2 regions of the Streptomyces sp. NPDC015171 genome follow, and region 2 is predicted to be linked to the other one. Evidence: riboswitches for the same ligand, from Rfam matches in the RefSeq annotation. Region 2 holds a riboswitch; the other holds the start of a gene.
What was found. A riboswitch is a leader RNA that binds a small molecule or an ion and turns the genes downstream of it on or off. The one in region 2 is predicted to bind glycine.

Region 1: linked by a shared signal. The riboswitch ahead of gcvT (glycine cleavage system aminomethyltransferase GcvT) and the one ahead of gcvP (aminomethyl-transferring glycine dehydrogenase) in region 2 are both predicted to bind glycine.

What each region holds. Positions count from the first base shown of each region.
Region 1 is NZ_JBIBUO010000009.1:54,734-63,000, reverse strand. It holds gene ACF073_RS24300 (enhanced serine sensitivity protein SseB) at 1-566, opposite strand, end outside; gene ACF073_RS24295 (AAA family ATPase) at 634-1,299, opposite strand; glycine riboswitch at 1,478-1,583, shown strand; gene gcvT (glycine cleavage system aminomethyltransferase GcvT) at 1,774-2,892, shown strand; gene gcvH (glycine cleavage system protein GcvH) at 3,032-3,409, shown strand; gene glyA (serine hydroxymethyltransferase) at 3,423-4,688, shown strand; gene ACF073_RS24275 (L-serine ammonia-lyase) at 4,791-6,158, shown strand; gene ACF073_RS24270 (HD domain-containing protein) at 6,278-6,745, shown strand; gene ACF073_RS24265 (hypothetical protein) at 6,745-7,221, shown strand; gene ACF073_RS24260 (phosphatidylinositol-specific phospholipase C domain-containing protein) at 7,209-8,240, shown strand.
Region 2 is NZ_JBIBUO010000029.1:7,624-15,890, reverse strand. It holds gene ACF073_RS39310 (ABC transporter ATP-binding protein) at 1-947, shown strand, start outside; gene ACF073_RS39305 (molybdopterin-binding protein) at 976-1,395, shown strand; gene gcvP (aminomethyl-transferring glycine dehydrogenase) at 1,477-4,362, opposite strand; glycine riboswitch at 4,534-4,628, opposite strand; gene ACF073_RS39295 (PRC-barrel domain-containing protein) at 4,748-5,119, shown strand; partial or broken gene ACF073_RS39290 (DNA polymerase IV) at 5,428-6,867, opposite strand; gene ACF073_RS39285 (MerR family transcriptional regulator) at 6,937-7,620, opposite strand; gene ACF073_RS39280 (bifunctional nuclease family protein) at 7,882-8,267, opposite strand, start outside.

The sequences.
Region 1 (8,267 bases), on a different contig from region 2:
CGGCGGGCGGTGAGGACCACGCCGGCCGCGGCGAACTCGGCGGAGGCGGCGGCGAGGAAGTCGACCGGGTCGTCCTGCCAGTCGGGCTCGAAGAGCCGGACCCGGCCGCCGGTGCCGGGGCCGTCGAGCGGGGTGCGGCCCACACGGCACAGCTCGGCCACGGCGGCGGGCGGCAGCGGGATGCCGACCACGCCGTCCGGGTTGACGGCGATGCCGACCTGCGCGGGCAGGCCGCGGGCGAACTCCACCGCCGGGGCGACCGTGTACGACATCTGGACTCCGGCCACCTGGCGCAGCTGCTCCTCGGAGCTGAACACCGGGACGTACGCCTGGCCGTCGATGTCCAGCGTCGGGAGGTCGAGCGTGCCGCTGTCCGGGCCGCCGCCGCTCGGCAGCGGGATCCACAGGAAGCTGCGGCCGAGGACCTCGACGATCCTGCCGCCTGCCGCGGGGATGCCGAGGGAGGCCGAGAGCACCTCCTCCAGCTCGTTGCCGGGCCAACCGCCGTGCGGGTGGGGGTGCGCCTGTGCCGGGAAGTCCGCGGGAAAGTCCGCCGGGAAGTCCATCTGCCTACCGCCTGCTGGAAAACCGCTGCTGTGACCTAGAAGGCTAGCGGGTGGCTGTGACAACGCCTCACCGAGTGAAGCCGATGCGGCTCAGCACGTCCGCCGCTTCCCGGTCCAGCAGCACGGCGCCGCCGCAGCCGGCGGGCAGCGCGCCCTTCTCCACCGCGCGCAGCAGGCGGGCCGCCGTACGGCAGTGCCGGCGGAAGGCGTAGCGGGAGACGCCCCGGCCGCGCTCGTGCTGGCCCTGCCTCGCCGTCTCGGGGGTGACGTCGAGGAGGAGCAGGTGCAGGGTGGCGCCGCGGCGGCGGGCCGCGCGGGCCAGCCAGCCGCGCACCCAGGGCTGGGTGCCGCAGTCGTGCACGACGACTCCCTCGCCGGTGCGCAGGGCCCGGCGCAGTGCGGCGTAGTGGGCGAGCCTGACCAGCGGGCGGTACAGCGCGTAGGGCAGGGCGCGGGGGAGGCGGGCCTCCCAGCGGTCGCGGGTGTCCTGGGAGTCGACGCGGTGGCCGCTGACCGCGCGCCGCATGAGGGTGGACTTGCCGCTGCCGGGCAGGCCGGTGATCACCACCAGGTCGCGGGGGCCGAAGAGCAGGGCGTGCGGGCCGCGGCCCGCGCGGTCGCGCAGATCGCGGACGACCGGCGCGGGGCGGTCGGCGCAGCGCTCGCGAGCGGGGGCGGAGGGCTGCTTCGGCACCGCGGTGCCGGCGGCGGCGTAGGCCGAGGTCCTGTTCACCGTGATCGTCCTCCCCTTGGGCTTGGTCATCCCCATGCCCGTTGTATGTAAAGAGAAGGTAATGGGCAACGGTCGGCGCTTCATGCGCGTACGGCCACAGGTCGGTCACAAGGAGCACGCTCTGGCTGGGCGGGGTGCGGCGTGCAATGATGTGCGCGCCAACTGCATACCGGCCGTTTGAATCCGCGCGGGAGAGTCCCCAGGTCCCTTCCCGGACCGTCTGGGGCGCCGAAGGAGCAAGTCCCTCCCTTGAATCTCTCAGGCCCCGTTACCGCGCGGGCGAGGCACATCTGAAAAGCGGGCCGCTGCGACAGCGGCCCCACCCAAGGTGCAAGCCTTGACCGTCCCGGTGGCGGTCATGGCGAACCTCTCAGGTTCCGATGACAGATGGGGAGGAACGTTCCTCGCCCTCCCCCACGCTCGGCTTCGCTCGCGCGGGGGGACCCCATGCCTGCCCTGGGAGACGACCGACCGATGAGCAGTACCGAACTCCGTCACACCGCCCTCGACGCCGTGCACCGCTCGCTGGGCGCGACGATGACCGACTTCGCCGGCTGGGACATGCCCCTGCGCTACGGCTCGGAGCGCGACGAGCACCTCGCCGTGCGGACCAGGGCCGGTCTCTTCGACCTCTCCCACATGGGCGAGATCACCGTCACCGGTGCCGAGGCCGCCGCCCTGCTGAACCACGCCCTGGTCGGCAACATCGCCTCCGTCGGTGTCGGCCGCGCCCGCTACACCATGATCTGCCGGGCCGACGGCGGCATCCTGGACGACCTGATCGTCTACCGGCTCGCCGAGACCGAGTACATGGTGGTGGCCAACGCCTCCAACGCCCAGGTGGTGCTGGACGCGCTGACCGAGCGCGCCGCCGGCTTCGCCGCCGAGGTCCGCGACGACCGGGACGCGTACGCGCTGATCGCCGTGCAGGGCCCGCAGTCCCCCGGGATCCTGAAGTCCCTCACCGACGCCGACCTGGACGGCCTGAAGTACTACGCCGGCCTGCCCGGCACGGTCGCCGGTGTCCCGGCGCTGATCGCCCGCACCGGCTACACCGGCGAGGACGGCTTCGAGCTGTTCGTGAAGCCGGAGCACGCCGTCGAGCTGTGGCAGGCGCTGACCGAGGCGGGCGAGGGCGCCGGCCTCGTCCCGTGCGGCCTGTCCTGCCGTGACACGCTGCGCCTCGAAGCGGGCATGCCGCTGTACGGGCACGAGCTGACCACGGACCTGACGCCGTTCGACGCCGGGCTCGGCCGGGTGGTGAAGTTCGAGAAGGAGGGCGACTTCGTGGGGCGCGAGGCGCTCACCGGGGCCGCCGCCCGCGCCGAGCAGAACCCGCCGCGGATCCTGGTCGGCCTGATCGCCGAGGGGCGCCGCGTCCCGCGCGCGGGGTACCCGGTCGTCGCGGGCGGTGCGGTGATCGGCGAGGTCACCTCCGGTGCCCCCTCCCCCACCCTGGGCAAGCCGATCGCCATGGCCTACGTCGACCCGGCCCACGCGGCGCCGGGCACCACGGGCGTCGGCGTGGACATCCGGGGCAGCCACGAGCCGTACGAGGTCGTGGCGCTGCCGTTCTACAAGCGCCAGAAGTAGAGACCGAGCGCGGTCGCGCGGCCCCGGGGCCCCCGGTCCCGCCGCCGGTGCGTGACCCTGCGCACATTCGCCCGCTCACCAGCGGTTTCCGCAGTCCCCCCGTCACCAGCACTCACGCGTGTACAGGAGAATTCAGGCCATGAGCAACCCCCAGCAGCTGCGCTACAGCAAGGAGCACGAGTGGCTGTCGGTCGCCGAGGACGGCGTCTCGACGGTCGGCATCACGGAGCACGCGGCCAACGCGCTCGGCGATGTCGTCTTCGTCCAGCTCCCCGACGTGGACTCCACGGTGGCCGCGGGCGAGACCTGCGGTGAGCTGGAGTCGACCAAGTCGGTCTCCGACCTCTACTCGCCGGTCACCGGTGTGGTCACCGAGGTCAACGAGGACGTCGTCAACGACCCGTCGCTGGTGAACTCCGCCCCCTTCGAGGGCGGCTGGCTGTTCAAGGTGCGCGTCTCGGACGAGCCGGGCGACCTGCTCACCGCCGACGAGTACACCGCGTTTTCCGCCGGCTGAGGAGGCACAGACGATGACTGTTCTGAACACCCCCCTGCACGAGCTGGACCCGGAGATAGCCGCCGCGGTCGACGCCGAGCTGCACCGCCAGCAGTCCACGCTGGAGATGATCGCCTCCGAGAACTTCGCGCCGCTCGCGGTGATGGAGGCGCAGGGTTCGGTCCTCACCAACAAGTACGCCGAGGGCTACCCGGGCCGCCGCTACTACGGCGGCTGCGAGCACGTCGACGTCGCCGAGCAGATCGCCATCGACCGGGTCAAGGAGCTGTTCGGCGCCGAGTACGCCAATGTGCAGCCCCACTCCGGCGCCTCCGCCAACCAGGCGGCCCTGTTCGCGCTGGCCCAGCCCGGGGACACCATCCTCGGTCTCGACCTGGCGCACGGCGGCCACCTGACCCACGGGATGCGGCTGAACTTCTCCGGCAAGCAGTTCGACGTGGTCGCCTACCACGTGGACCTGGAGACCGGCCTGGTCGACATGGCCGAGGTCGAGCGGCTCGCCAAGGAGCACCGCCCCAAGGTGATCATCGCCGGCTGGTCGGCGTACCCGCGTGAGCTGGACTTCGCCGAGTTCCGCCGGATCGCCGACGAGGTCGAGGCGTACCTGTGGGTCGACATGGCGCACTTCGCGGGTCTGGTCGCCGCCGGCCTCCACCCGAACCCGGTGGAGCACGCGCACGTGGTCACCTCGACCACCCACAAGACCCTCGGCGGTCCGCGCGGCGGCGTCATCCTCGCGAAGAAGGAGTTCGCGAAGAAGCTGAACTCCTCGGTCTTCCCGGGCTTCCAGGGCGGTCCCCTTGAGCACGTGATCGCGGCCAAGGCGGTCTCCTTCAAGGTCGCCGCCTCGGAGGACTTCAAGGAGCGCCAGCGCCGTACGGTCGAGGGCGCCCGGATCCTGGCCGAGCGCCTGACCGCGGCCGATGCCCGCGAGGCCGGCGTGAACGTGCTGTCCGGCGGCACGGACGTGCACCTGATCCTGGTCGACCTGCGCGCGTCCGAGCTGGACGGGCAGCAGGCCGAGGACCGGCTCCACGAGGTCGGCATCACGGTCAACCGCAACGCCGTCCCGAACGACCCGCGTCCCCCGATGGTGACGTCGGGCCTGCGCATCGGCACGCCCGCCCTCGCCACCCGCGGCTTCACGGCCGAGGACTTCGCCGAGGTCGCGGACGTGATCGCCAAGACGCTGAAGCCGTCGTACGACGCCGAGGCCCTGAAGGCACGGGTGACGGCGCTCGCCGCCAAGCACCCGCTGTACCCGGGGCTGAACAAGTAGGTCACCTTTCGCGGGGCACCGCGCACACTGGAAGAAGCGGCGTGTGCGGTGCCCGCCCCCCTGTACCACCCTTTGCACCACCCCCGTATTGAGGAGTCACCCGTGGCCATCTCGGTCTTCGACCTGTTCTCGATCGGCATCGGCCCGTCCAGCTCCCACACGGTCGGTCCGATGCGCGCGGCGCGCATGTTCGCGCGGCGCCTGCACAACGAGGGCCACCTGGAGAAGGCGGCCTCCGTCCGTGCGGAGCTGTACGGTTCGCTCGGCGCGACCGGCCACGGCCACGGCACGCCCAAGGCGGTGCTGCTCGGTCTCGAGGGCGCCTCGCCGCGCACGGTGGACGTGGAGACGGCGGACCAGCGGGTGGACGACATCAAGTCGTCCGGGCGGCTGAACCTGCTCGGCGAGCACGAGATCGCGTTCGACTTCGACGCGGACCTGAAGCTGCACCGCCGCAAGGCGCTCCCGTACCACGCCAACGGCATGACGCTGTGGGCGTACGACGAGGCGGGCGCGGAACTGCTCACCAAGACCTACTACTCGGTGGGCGGCGGCTTCGTGGTGGACGAGGACGCGGTGGGCGCGGACCGCATCGTGCTGGACGACACGGTCCTGAAGTACCCGTTCCGCACCGGCGACGAGCTGCTCCGGCTCACCAAGGAGACCGGTCTGTCGATCTCCTCCCTGATGCTGGAGAACGAGCGGGCCTGGCGCACCGAGGAGGAGATACGCGAGGGTCTGCTGGAGATCTGGCGCGTGATGCGCGCGTGCGTGCAGCGCGGCATCTCCCGCGAGGGCATCCTCCCCGGCGGCCTGAAGGTCCGCCGCCGCGCGGCCGTCTCGGCCCGCCAGCTGCGCGCCGAGGGCGACCCGCTGGCGCACGCCATGGAGTGGCTCACCCTCTACGCGATGGCGGTGAACGAGGAGAACGCGGCCGGCGGCCGGGTCGTCACCGCCCCGACCAACGGCGCGGCCGGCATCATCCCGGCGGTCCTGCACTACTACATCAACTTCGTCCCCGGCGCCGACGAGGACGGGGTCGTGCGCTTCCTGCTGGCCGCCGGCGCGATCGGCATGCTCTTCAAGGAGAACGCCTCCATCTCCGGCGCCGAGGTCGGCTGCCAGGGCGAGGTCGGCTCCGCCTGCTCGATGGCCGCGGGCGCCCTCGCCGAGGTGCTCGGCGGCTCCCCCGAGCAGGTGGAGAACGCGGCCGAGATCGGCATGGAGCACAACCTGGGCCTGACCTGCGACCCGGTCGGCGGCCTGGTCCAGATCCCGTGCATCGAGCGCAACGGCATGGCCGCGGTGAAGGCGGTCACGGCCGCGAAGATGGCGATGCGCGGCGACGGCTCGCACAAGGTGTCCCTGGACAAGGTCATCAAGACGATGAAGGACACCGGCGCGGACATGAGCGTGAAGTACAAGGAGACGGCCCGGGGCGGGCTCGCGGTGAACATCATCGAGTGCTGACGGCGCCGCCCGCGCCGGGGACCGGGGTTCGCCCGGACGCCTCCCACGGGCCACTCGCCGGACGTGTCCGCCTGTGACGCTCGGCGAAGTCGTCTGTACCGCTGTGCCCCGAGGAGCGCGTGCGCCCGCTGTCCGGCTGCCCGGTCGGCGACCTGCCGGCGATGGGGCTCCGTGACACCTGTCCGTGCGCCGAGTGCCGTGATCCGCGCTCCGGGCAAGAGCTGTTCGCCGGGGCCGGCGGGACCGCGTACCCGGGCGAGCCGGTCTCCATGGCCCAGCACATGCCGCGGGCCGGGGCCCTGGCCGAGGCGGCGGGCGCCGGCCCTCACCTGGTGGCCGCCGCCCTGCTGCACGACGTCGGGCACGTCGAGGGCGACGTGGTCACCGGCCGCGCGCTGATGACCGGCACCGACAACCGGCACAGCCGCACCGGCGCCGACGCGCTGGGCCGCTGGTTCGGCCCCGAGGTCACCGAGCCGGTGCGGCTGCACGTGGCCGCCAAGCACTGTCTGTGCGCGGCGGAGCCGGAGTACCGCGGCCGGCTGTCCGAGGCGTCGAACACACCCTGGAGGTCCAGGGCGGGGTGATGGCCCCGGAGCAGGCCGCGGAGTTCGCCGCCCGGCCGGGTGCCGCCGACGCGGTCGCCGTACGCCGCTGGGACGACGAGGCGAAGCACCCGGACGCCGCCACCCCGCCGTTCGAGCACTTCCTGCCGCTGCTCACCGGGCTGCTGCGCGGCTGGCCGGGCGGGACCGGGCACCCCTGCCCGGTCCCGCCCGGCGCCCGTTCACCCCCTGTGCACGGTGCCCGCGTACCGCTGGGCGAAGCGGTGACGTCGCAGCGCCGCCGCATCCCGGTGAGCGGAAGGAAGAACCGGGTCACCGCGATGACCGGCGGAAGCCTCACCGCCGTCCTGAACCCCGGACAGCTGTGCACAGGAGACCCACTCCCCGGCCGCCCGGAGGCGGATGTTGCCCCCGGGGCCACCGCACGGCAACCACCTCCCCTTAAGCTGCCGCCAACTCATCCGCGACGAAGGGGACTTGACTCATGCGGGGCTTGAGACGGCTGGTGGCACCGGTGGGCGCCGCCGCACTGCTGGCGGTGGTACCGGGCAACGCCCACGCGGCGGCGCCGAAGTTCTCCGAGACGACGGCCATCGGCACGCACAACGCGTACGACAAGGCCAAGTACCCCTATTTCGCGCAGGCGCTGGACTCCGGGGCCTCGCTGCTGGAGCTGGACGTCTACGTCGACAGCATCACCCACCGCTGGCGGGTCAGCCACAGCAACCCGCTGGGCAACGACAACAACTGCGAGGCGGCGAAGACCCCGGGCGAGCTGTACGGCAAGAGCCGCAACCAGGACCTCGGCAGCTGCCTGGACAACATGGCCGCCTGGAACCAGCTCCACCCCGACCACCCGCCGATCGTGGTCAAGGTCGAGCTGAAGGTCGGCTTCAACGACAAGGGGGGCCTCGGCCCCGACGAGTTCGACACGCTCGTCGCACAGAAGCTGGGCAGCAGCGTCTACAAGCCGGCCGATCTGCTCGGCGGGACGTACGGCACGCTGGACGCGGCGGCGAAGGCGAACGCCTGGCCGTCCAGGGACTCCCTCAAGGGCAAGTTCCTCTTCGACCTGATCCCGGGCACGGTGGAGCAGGCCAACCCGTTCGACCACTACTGGACGGACGAGGAGTACGGCGACCATCTGCGCGACCTCGCGGCGGCCGGGAACATCTCATCCGCCCAGGCCTTCCCGGTCGTGCTCGGCGCCGCGAACGGCGACCCGCGCGTCAGCCGCTACGACGCCTCGATCCGCCCCTGGTTCGTCTTCTTCGACGGTGACGCGGCCGCGTACGTCAACAACGGCTACGACACCTCGTTCTACTCCGCGAACCACTACATCCTGATCACGACGGACGCCCACAACGTCTCCCCCGCGATCTCCTCCACCAGTCCGACGGACGCCGAAGTCGCCGCGCGGCTCGCCCTGCTGGCCAAGGACCACGCGAGCCTGATCACCTCGGACTGGTCCGCGAAACCGGCATCGGTGCTGAGTTCGGTGACAACCCGGAGCTGAGGTTCCGTTTACGGCCATAGGGGGCAC
Region 2 (8,267 bases):
TCGGCCCCAACGGCGCCGGCAAGTCCACCGCCCTGCGCGCCCTGGCCGGGCTCACCCCGCTCACGGACGGCCATCTGCGCCTGGACGGGGCCTCGCTGGAGCGCACCCCGCCGGAATCCCGCCCGGTCGGCGTGGTCTTCCAGGACTATCTGCTCTTCCCGCATCTGAGCGCCTTGGACAACGTGGCCTTCGGACCGCGCTGCCAGGGCGTGGGCAAGGCGGAGGCGCGCGCCCAGGCGGCAGCGTGGCTGGAGCGGATGGGCCTGGCCGACCACGCGGGCGTCAAGCCGCGCCGCCTCTCCGGCGGCCAGGCCCAGCGCGTCGCCCTCGCCCGCGCCCTGGCCACCCGGCCCCGGCTGCTCCTCCTCGACGAACCGCTCGCGGCCCTGGACGCCCGCACCCGCCTGGAGGTCCGCTCCCAGCTCCGCCGCCACCTGGCCGAGTTCGAAGCGGTCTCGGTGCTGGTCACCCATGATCCGCTCGACGCCATGGTGCTGGCGGACCGGCTGGTGGTCGTCGAGCACGGCCGGATCGTCCAGGAAGGCGCCCCCGCCGACATCGCCCGCCACCCCCGCACCGACTACATCGCCCAGCTCGTGGGCCTCAACCTCTACCGGGGGCAGGCGGCCGGGCACACGGTACGGCTCGACGGCGGCCCCTCGATCACCACCACGGAGGAGCTGGACGGCCCGGTCTTCGTGGCGTTCCCGCCGTCCTCGGTGACCCTGTTCCGGGACCGGCCCTCCGGCGCCAGTGCCCGCAACCTGTGGCGCTGCGAGGTCGCGGGACTGGAGACGCACGGCGACCAGATCCGCGCCGACCTCACCGGCGAGCTGCCGCTCGCCGCGGATCTGACCACGGTCGCCGCCGCCGAGCTCGACCTGCACCCGGGTGCGTCGGTCTGGGCGACGGTCAAGGCGACGCAGACCCACGCATACCCGGCCTGAGCGGACGGGCGCTCTACGGTGGGTGCCCATGACCCTGAGCATCCGCAACCAGTTCCCCGGCACCGTGACCGAGGTCCACCCAGGCGAGGTCATGGCCACCGTCAAGGTCCGGCTGGACAGCGGCCCGGAGCTGACGGCCGCCATCACCCTGGAGGCCGTCGAGCAGCTCGCCCTCTCCCCCGGCATGCCCGTCCGCGCGCTGGTGAAGTCGACCGAGGTGTCGCTCGCCACCCAGCGCGTCGAGGGCCTGTCGATCCGCAACCAGCTCCCCGGCACCATCGCCCGGCTCACCACCGGCGAGGCCATGGCCTCCGTGAAGGTCTCCCTGGCGGGCGACGAGCTGACCGCCGTGATCACGAAGGACGCGGTCGGCGATCTCGGCCTGTTCGTGGGCTCGGACGTCATCGCCCTGATCAAGGCGACCGAGGTGTCCCTGGCGACCGCCTGACGGTTCGGCGGCGGCCCTGACCGTCCGGCGACGCCTGAGGGCCCCGTCCGCAGTGCGGAGGGGCCCTCAGGCGTCGTTCACTCAGTCCTCGTAGGCGTCCAGCGGCGGGCAGGAGCACACCAGGTTGCGGTCGCCGAAGGCCTGGTCGATGCGGCGCACCGGCGGCCAGTACTTGTCGGCGGTCGAGACACCGGGCGGGAAGACGGCCTCGTCACGGCTGTAGGCGTGCGCCCACTCGCCGCCCAGCGCGGCGGCGGTGTGCGGGGCGTTCCGCAGCGGGTTGTCCTCCGCGGGCCACACGCCCGAGCCGACCTTCTCGATCTCCGCGCGGATGGCGATCATCGCTTCGCAGAACCGGTCGAGCTCGGTGATGTCCTCGGACTCGGTCGGCTCGATCATCAGCGTGCCGGCCACCGGGAAGGACATGGTCGGCGCGTGGAAGCCGTAGTCGATCAGGCGCTTGGCCACGTCGTCCACGCTCACGCCGGTCGCCTTGGTCAGCGGGCGCAGATCGATGATGCACTCGTGCGCGACCAGGCCGCCGGGGCCGGTGTAGAGCACCGGGAAGTGCGGCTCCAGGCGCTTGGCGATGTAGTTCGCCGACAGCACGGCCACCTGTGTGGCCCGCTTCAGGCCCTCGCCGCCCATCAGACGGACGTACGCCCACGAGATCGGCAGGATGCCCGCGCTGCCCCAGGGGGCCGCCGAGATCGGGCCCACGCCCGTCTCCGGGCCGGCCTCCGGCTGGAGCGGGTGGTTCGGCAGGTACGGCGCCAGGTGCGCCCGGACCGCGACCGGGCCGACGCCCGGACCGCCGCCGCCGTGCGGGATGCAGAACGTCTTGTGCAGGTTCAGGTGGGAGACGTCGCCGCCGAAGTGGCCCGGCTTGGCGAGGCCGACCAGCGCGTTCAGGTTGGCGCCGTCGACGTAGACCTGGCCGCCGGCCTCGTGGACCTGGGCGCAGATGTCGGCGACGTGCTCCTCGAAGACGCCGTGCGTCGACGGGTACGTGATCATCAGTACCGCCAGCTCGTCGCGGTACTGCTCGATCTTGGCGCGCAGGTCGGCGACGTCGATCTCGCCGTCCTCGGCGGTCTTGACGACGACGACCTTCATGCCGGCCATCACGGCGCTGGCCGCGTTGGTGCCGTGCGCGGAGGACGGGATCAGACAGACGGTGCGCTGCTCGTCGCCGTTGGCGCGGTGGTAGCCGCGGACGGCCAGCAGACCGGCCAGCTCGCCCTGCGAACCGGCGTTCGGCTGGAGGGAGACCTTGTCGTAGCCGGTGACCTCGGCGAGACGGTCCTCCAGCTCGTGGATGAGCGTGAGGTAGCCCTGCGCCTGCTCGGCCGGCGCGAAGGGGTGCAGCTGGCCGAACTCGGGCCAGGTGACCGGCTCCATCTCCGTGGTCGCGTTGAGCTTCATGGTGCAGGAGCCCAGCGGGATCATGCCGCGGTCGAGCGCGTAGTCGCGGTCGGACAGCTTGCGCAGGTAGCGCAGCATCGCGGTCTCGGAGCGGTGCTGCTGGAACACCGGGTGCGTGAGGTAGGCGTCGGTGCGCAGCAGCGCCTCGGGCAGGCTGTCCTCGGCGGCCGTGTCCAGCGCCTCGATGTCGGCGTCGACGCCGAAGGCGGACCAGACGGCGCTCAGCTGCGCCCGGTTCGTGGTCTCGTCGCAGGCAAGGGAGACCTGGTCGGCGTCGACCAGGCGGAGGTTGACGCCGTTCTCGCGGGCGGCGGCGACGACCTCGGCGGCCTTGCCGGGCACGCGGGCGGTCAGGGTGTCGAAGTACGCGCCGTGGACGATCTCCACACCGGCGGCCTTCAGGCCCTCGGCGAGGATCGTGGCGTACCGGTGCGTACGGCGGGCGATGGCCTTGAGCCCCTCGGGACCGTGGTAGACGGCGTACATGCCGGCCATCACGGCGAGCAGCACCTGCGCGGTGCAGATGTTGCTGGTCGCCTTCTCCCGGCGGATGTGCTGCTCACGGGTCTGCAGCGCGAGCCGGTAGGCCTTGTTGCCGTCGGCGTCGACGGAGACGCCGACCAGGCGGCCGGGCAGGCTGCGCGCGAACTTCTCGTGCACGGCCATGTAGCCGGCGTGCGGGCCGCCGAAGCCCATCGGCACACCGAAGCGCTGGGTGGTGCCGACGGCGATGTCCGCGCCCAGCTCGCCCGGCGAGGTGAGCAGGGTCAGCGCCAGCAGGTCAGCGGCCACGGTGACCAGGGCGCCCAGCTCGTGCGCCTGGTCGATGACGGGCTTGATGTCCCGTACGGCACCGGAGGCACCGGGGTACTGGACCAGCACGCCGTTGATCTCGCGTGCGGCGATGTCGGCCGGGATGCCGTCGCTGAGGTCGGCGACGACGACCTCGACGCCGGTCGGCTCGGCGCGGGTCTCGATGACGGCGATGGTCTGCGGCAGCGCGTCCGCGTCGACCAGGAACAGGCCCTTCTTGTTCTTGCCCATGCGCCGGGACAGCGACATCGCCTCGGCGGCGGCCGTGCCCTCGTCCAGCAGGGAGGCGCCGGAGGTGGGCAGACCGGTGAGTTCGGCGACCACGGTCTGGAAGTTCAGCAGCGCCTCGAGGCGGCCCTGGGAGATCTCCGGCTGGTACGGCGTGTAGGCCGTGTACCAGGCCGGGTTCTCCATGACGTTGCGCAGGATCACGGGCGGCGTGAAGGTGCCGTAGTAGCCCAGGCCGATCATGGAGCCGAGGACCTGGTTGCGGTCGGCGAGCGAGCGCAGCTCGGCGAGGACCTCGGCCTCGGTGCGGGCCCCCGGCAGGTCCAGGGCATCGGCGTTCTTGATCACATCCGGGACCGCCGCGGCGGTCAGCTCGTCGAGCGAGCCGTATCCGACCTGCGCGAGCATCTTGGCCCGCGCCTCCTGGTCGGGCCCGATGTGACGCTGCTCGAACGGGATGCCCGCTTCGAGCTCGGAGAGCGGAATGCGATGGGCGGTCATTACGGAGGCCTCCTGGTCTGACACGACCTGCGAGGGGCACCCCGGCGCGGGTACCCCGACGGCCTCCCCCTCTGTCATCTCAACCTGAGAGCTTCACCGGACGCCCTTCGGCGCCGGCTTTCACCGTCGGTGAGGGCGGGAGCCAATACCCGCCCTGCTTTCCAGAGTGACCTCGTCCGTGCGGTACGTGAGCCTGAGAGATTCCGGGGAGGATTTGCTCCTTCGGCGCCTCCGAGGTGGTCGGAGGACTCTCCCGCACAGGGTCGACAGCCGGTGCCAGCCTACCAGCGAGGTCAATGCCGGAGTCTTCGAGTGGCCGCCTCATTGAATGTGCTCTTTTGTAGTGCTTACGGATGAGTTGCGACCAAGTGGAGGGAGAGGGACCGTGCAGACCGATATCGATCCGCGCAACCTGATCGGCCGCAAGGCGTTCGACCGCAATGGCACCAAGATCGGCACCATCGACGAGGTGTACCTGGACGACGCGACCGGGGTGCCCGAGTGGGCGGCCATACGCACCGGTCTGTTCTCCCGTGACGCCTTCGTCCCCTTGGAGCCCAGCGAATTCGTCGACGACACCCTCAAGGTGCCCTTCGACCGCGCACTGATCAAGGACGCCCCCGACTTCGGCGTGGGCCGCCACCTCTCCCCCGAACAGGAACTCCAGCTCTACCACCACTACGGCCTGGATGTAGCCTCACCCCCCGCCCTCCCGGACCACAACTTCGGCAAACTGGCAGGCTCGGAGGAGGGCTGACGCCCCTCCCCCCAAAGCCCTGCGTCCGGTGGTCGCCGCGGGCCACGGCCGGGGGCGCGACCTATGTCCGGGGGCTGGCCCACGTCCGAGGGCTGGCCCATGTCCGAGGGGGCCGGTCCCGCGTCCGAAGCACGGTGTACGTCCGAAGCACGGTCTGCGTCCGAAGCACGGTCTGCGTCCGGGGCTCCGCCCGCCTCCGCAGGCGGAGCCTCGGCCGGACATCGATCCGACCCCGCGTCCACCACCGGATCCGCGTCCGCATCCGCAGCCGCGTCCTCTTCCGCGCCACTGCCCGCCCCCGCATCCGCGGCCGGCGCCCCGCCCGAGCCCTCCGGGATCCGGGGCGGACCGCCGTGGGGGTAGCTGTGCGGCTGGCCGAGTCGGGCGGGGGGTGAGTGGGCGGGACCGCTCGCCGCGACCAACGGCAACGGCTCAGCGGACTCCAGCGCGGGATCCCCGACCCGCAGCGTCCGCACCCGCCCCGGCCCCGACTCAGGCGTCTCGAAGCGCACGGTCACCCGCCCCAGCCCGCTGCCCTGCACCCACCCGTGCCCCCATTCGGCGTGCCGCACGTCCTCTCCGGCCCACCACTGCCTCTCCGCCGGCTCCGGCCGCGCCTCCGGCGCCTCCGGCACGGCCTCCTCGGCGAGGTCACCGACCTGCTCCGCGTGAACCCCCGCCGCCTGCGCGAAGAGGTCCTCCTGCGTGTAGTCGGCGAGCCCGGACACGCCCACCCCGAGCAGCCGCACCCCGCCCGTGGTGTCCACGGAGTCCAGCAGCCGCGCCGCCGCCTCCCGGATGACCGCGGGGTCGTCCGTGGGCCCTCTGAGCGTCTCGGAGCGGGTCAGGGTCGAGAAGTCGTACCGCCGCACCTTCAGCACGATCGTCCGCCCGGACAGCCCGGCCCCGCGCAACCGCCGCACACACCGGTCGGCCAGCCGCTGCACTTCGAGACCGACCCGCAGCCGGTCGTGGATGTCCACGTCGTAGGTGTCCTCCACCGACACCGACTTCGTCTCCCGCTCGGCCACCACGGGCCGCTCGTCCCGGGCCAGCGCCATGGCGTACAGCGCGTGCCCGTGCGCCTTGCCCAGCAGCCGGACCAGCTCGTCCTCACCCGCTTCCGCCAGCTCCTCCACCGTGCTGATCCCGGCCCGGCGCAGATGGTCCCCGGTGGCCGGCCCGACCCCCGGCAGAATCCGCACCGGCATCGGCCCCAGCAGCACCCGCTCGGTGCCCGGCTCGATCAGCACCAGACCGTCGGGCTTGGCCTGCTCGGAGGCGATCTTCGCGAGCATCTTGGAGGCGGCGAGCCCCACCGACCCCGTCAGCCCGGTGACCGCCCGGATGTCCGCCCTCAGCTGCACCCCCGCCCGCAGCGCCGACGGCTCGTCCCAGGCCCTCCCCCCGGCCTCCAGGTCCACGAACGCCTCGTCCAGGCTGAGCGGCTCGACCAGCGGTGACAGCTCCTGCAGCAGCGCCATCACCTGCTCGCTGATCGTCCGGTACAGCGTGAAGCGCGGCGCCAGATAGGCGGCGTTGGGTGCCAGCCGGCGAGCCTGGGCCATGGGCATCGCCGAGTGGACCCCGAACACCCGTGCCTCGTACGACGCGGTGGCCACCACACCACGCGGTCCGAGACCGCCCACGACGACCGCCTTCCCGCGCAGGCTCGGCTTGGACGCCTGCTCCACCGAGGCGAAGAAGGCATCCATGTCGAGATGCAGGATCGTGGGCGCGTTTCTCACATCTCCGATGCTGCACCACGGCACTGACAATGCCGTGGTGCCGGAGCACCCGGCCGGGATCCCGGCCGGTCAGACCGCCCGGTTGCGGCGCCGCGCCAGCTCGTCGGCGGGGTTGTGCCCGACGAGGGTCTCGCCGGTGTCGATGCGTTCGCCGTGCAGCTGGGAGAGGGCGCTTTCCACGTCCCGCCACACCACCCCCACGGCGATCCCGAAGATGCCCTGACCGCCTTGGAGCAGGGCATGGACCTCGTCCGGCGACGTGCACTCGTACACGGTGGCGCCGTCGCTCATCAGCGTCATCCGCTCCAGGTCGCAGAAACCGCGTTCCCGCAGGTGCTGGACGGCCGTCCGGATGTTCTGCAGCGACACCCCGGTGTCCAGGAACCGCTTCACGATCTTCAGGACGACCACGTCCCGGAAGCTGTAGAGACGCTGCGTACCCGATCCGTGGGCCGGCCGCACGCTGGGCTCGACCAGACCGGTGCGCGCCCAGTAGTCGAGCTGCCGGTATGTGATGCCGGCAGCCGCGCAGGCCGTGGGCCCGCGGTAGCCGATCTGCTCGGACGTCATGGACGCCACCCCTCCGCCGTTCGGCACCGCCGTCGGCAGCTGCGGAGCGTGCTCCACCGCGCTGCCGGGATGGTGGTGTCCCCCGCCTGAGCGCGGCCGCGAGCCAGGGGGCGGGTACGGACCGCTCTCCCCGAAACTGCGTCCGGGGGCACCCCCAGCCGTACCGTCGCCGCTCGTTCTCACGCCGACCTCCGTCCTTGACCTGCCTTCTCGACGGTAGGCAGTCACCAGGGGTGCGTCAACGATCGCCACACTCGGCACGCCGAGTGATAATCACCCAAGGAGTGGTTTCCCGTGTCCCACCGCGGGGAAAGGCTAGCCGAATGCGCTCGCGAGGAGCCGTAGGACGCTCTCACTGGCCGGAGGCAATTGCCGGGGCGCGGACCGCACGGAACCCCGGCCGTCCCGGAGAATCCCCCGGTACGGCGGGCCGGGCCCCCTGCCTCACTGGCTGCTGGTGCCGAAATCCTCGGGCGAGATCTGGTCGAGGAACTCGCGGAACTTCTCCACTTCGTCCTCCTGTTCGTCCGGAATGGCGATACCCGCGTCGTCCAGCACCGTGTCACTGCCGTAGATCGGCGTTCCGGTGCGCAGGGCGAGCGCTATGGCATCGGAGGGACGGGCGCTGACCTCCACTCCGCTGGCGAACACCAGCTCCGCGTAGAAGACGCCTTCCCGCAGATCGGTGATGCGCACCTCGGTCAGCTCCTGGCCGACAGCCTCCAGCACGTCCTTGAAAAGGTCATGGGTCAGCGGCCGCGCGGGGGCCATGCCCTGCTGGGCGAATGCGATCGCCGTAGCCTCCCCCGGCCCGATCCAGATGGGGAGGT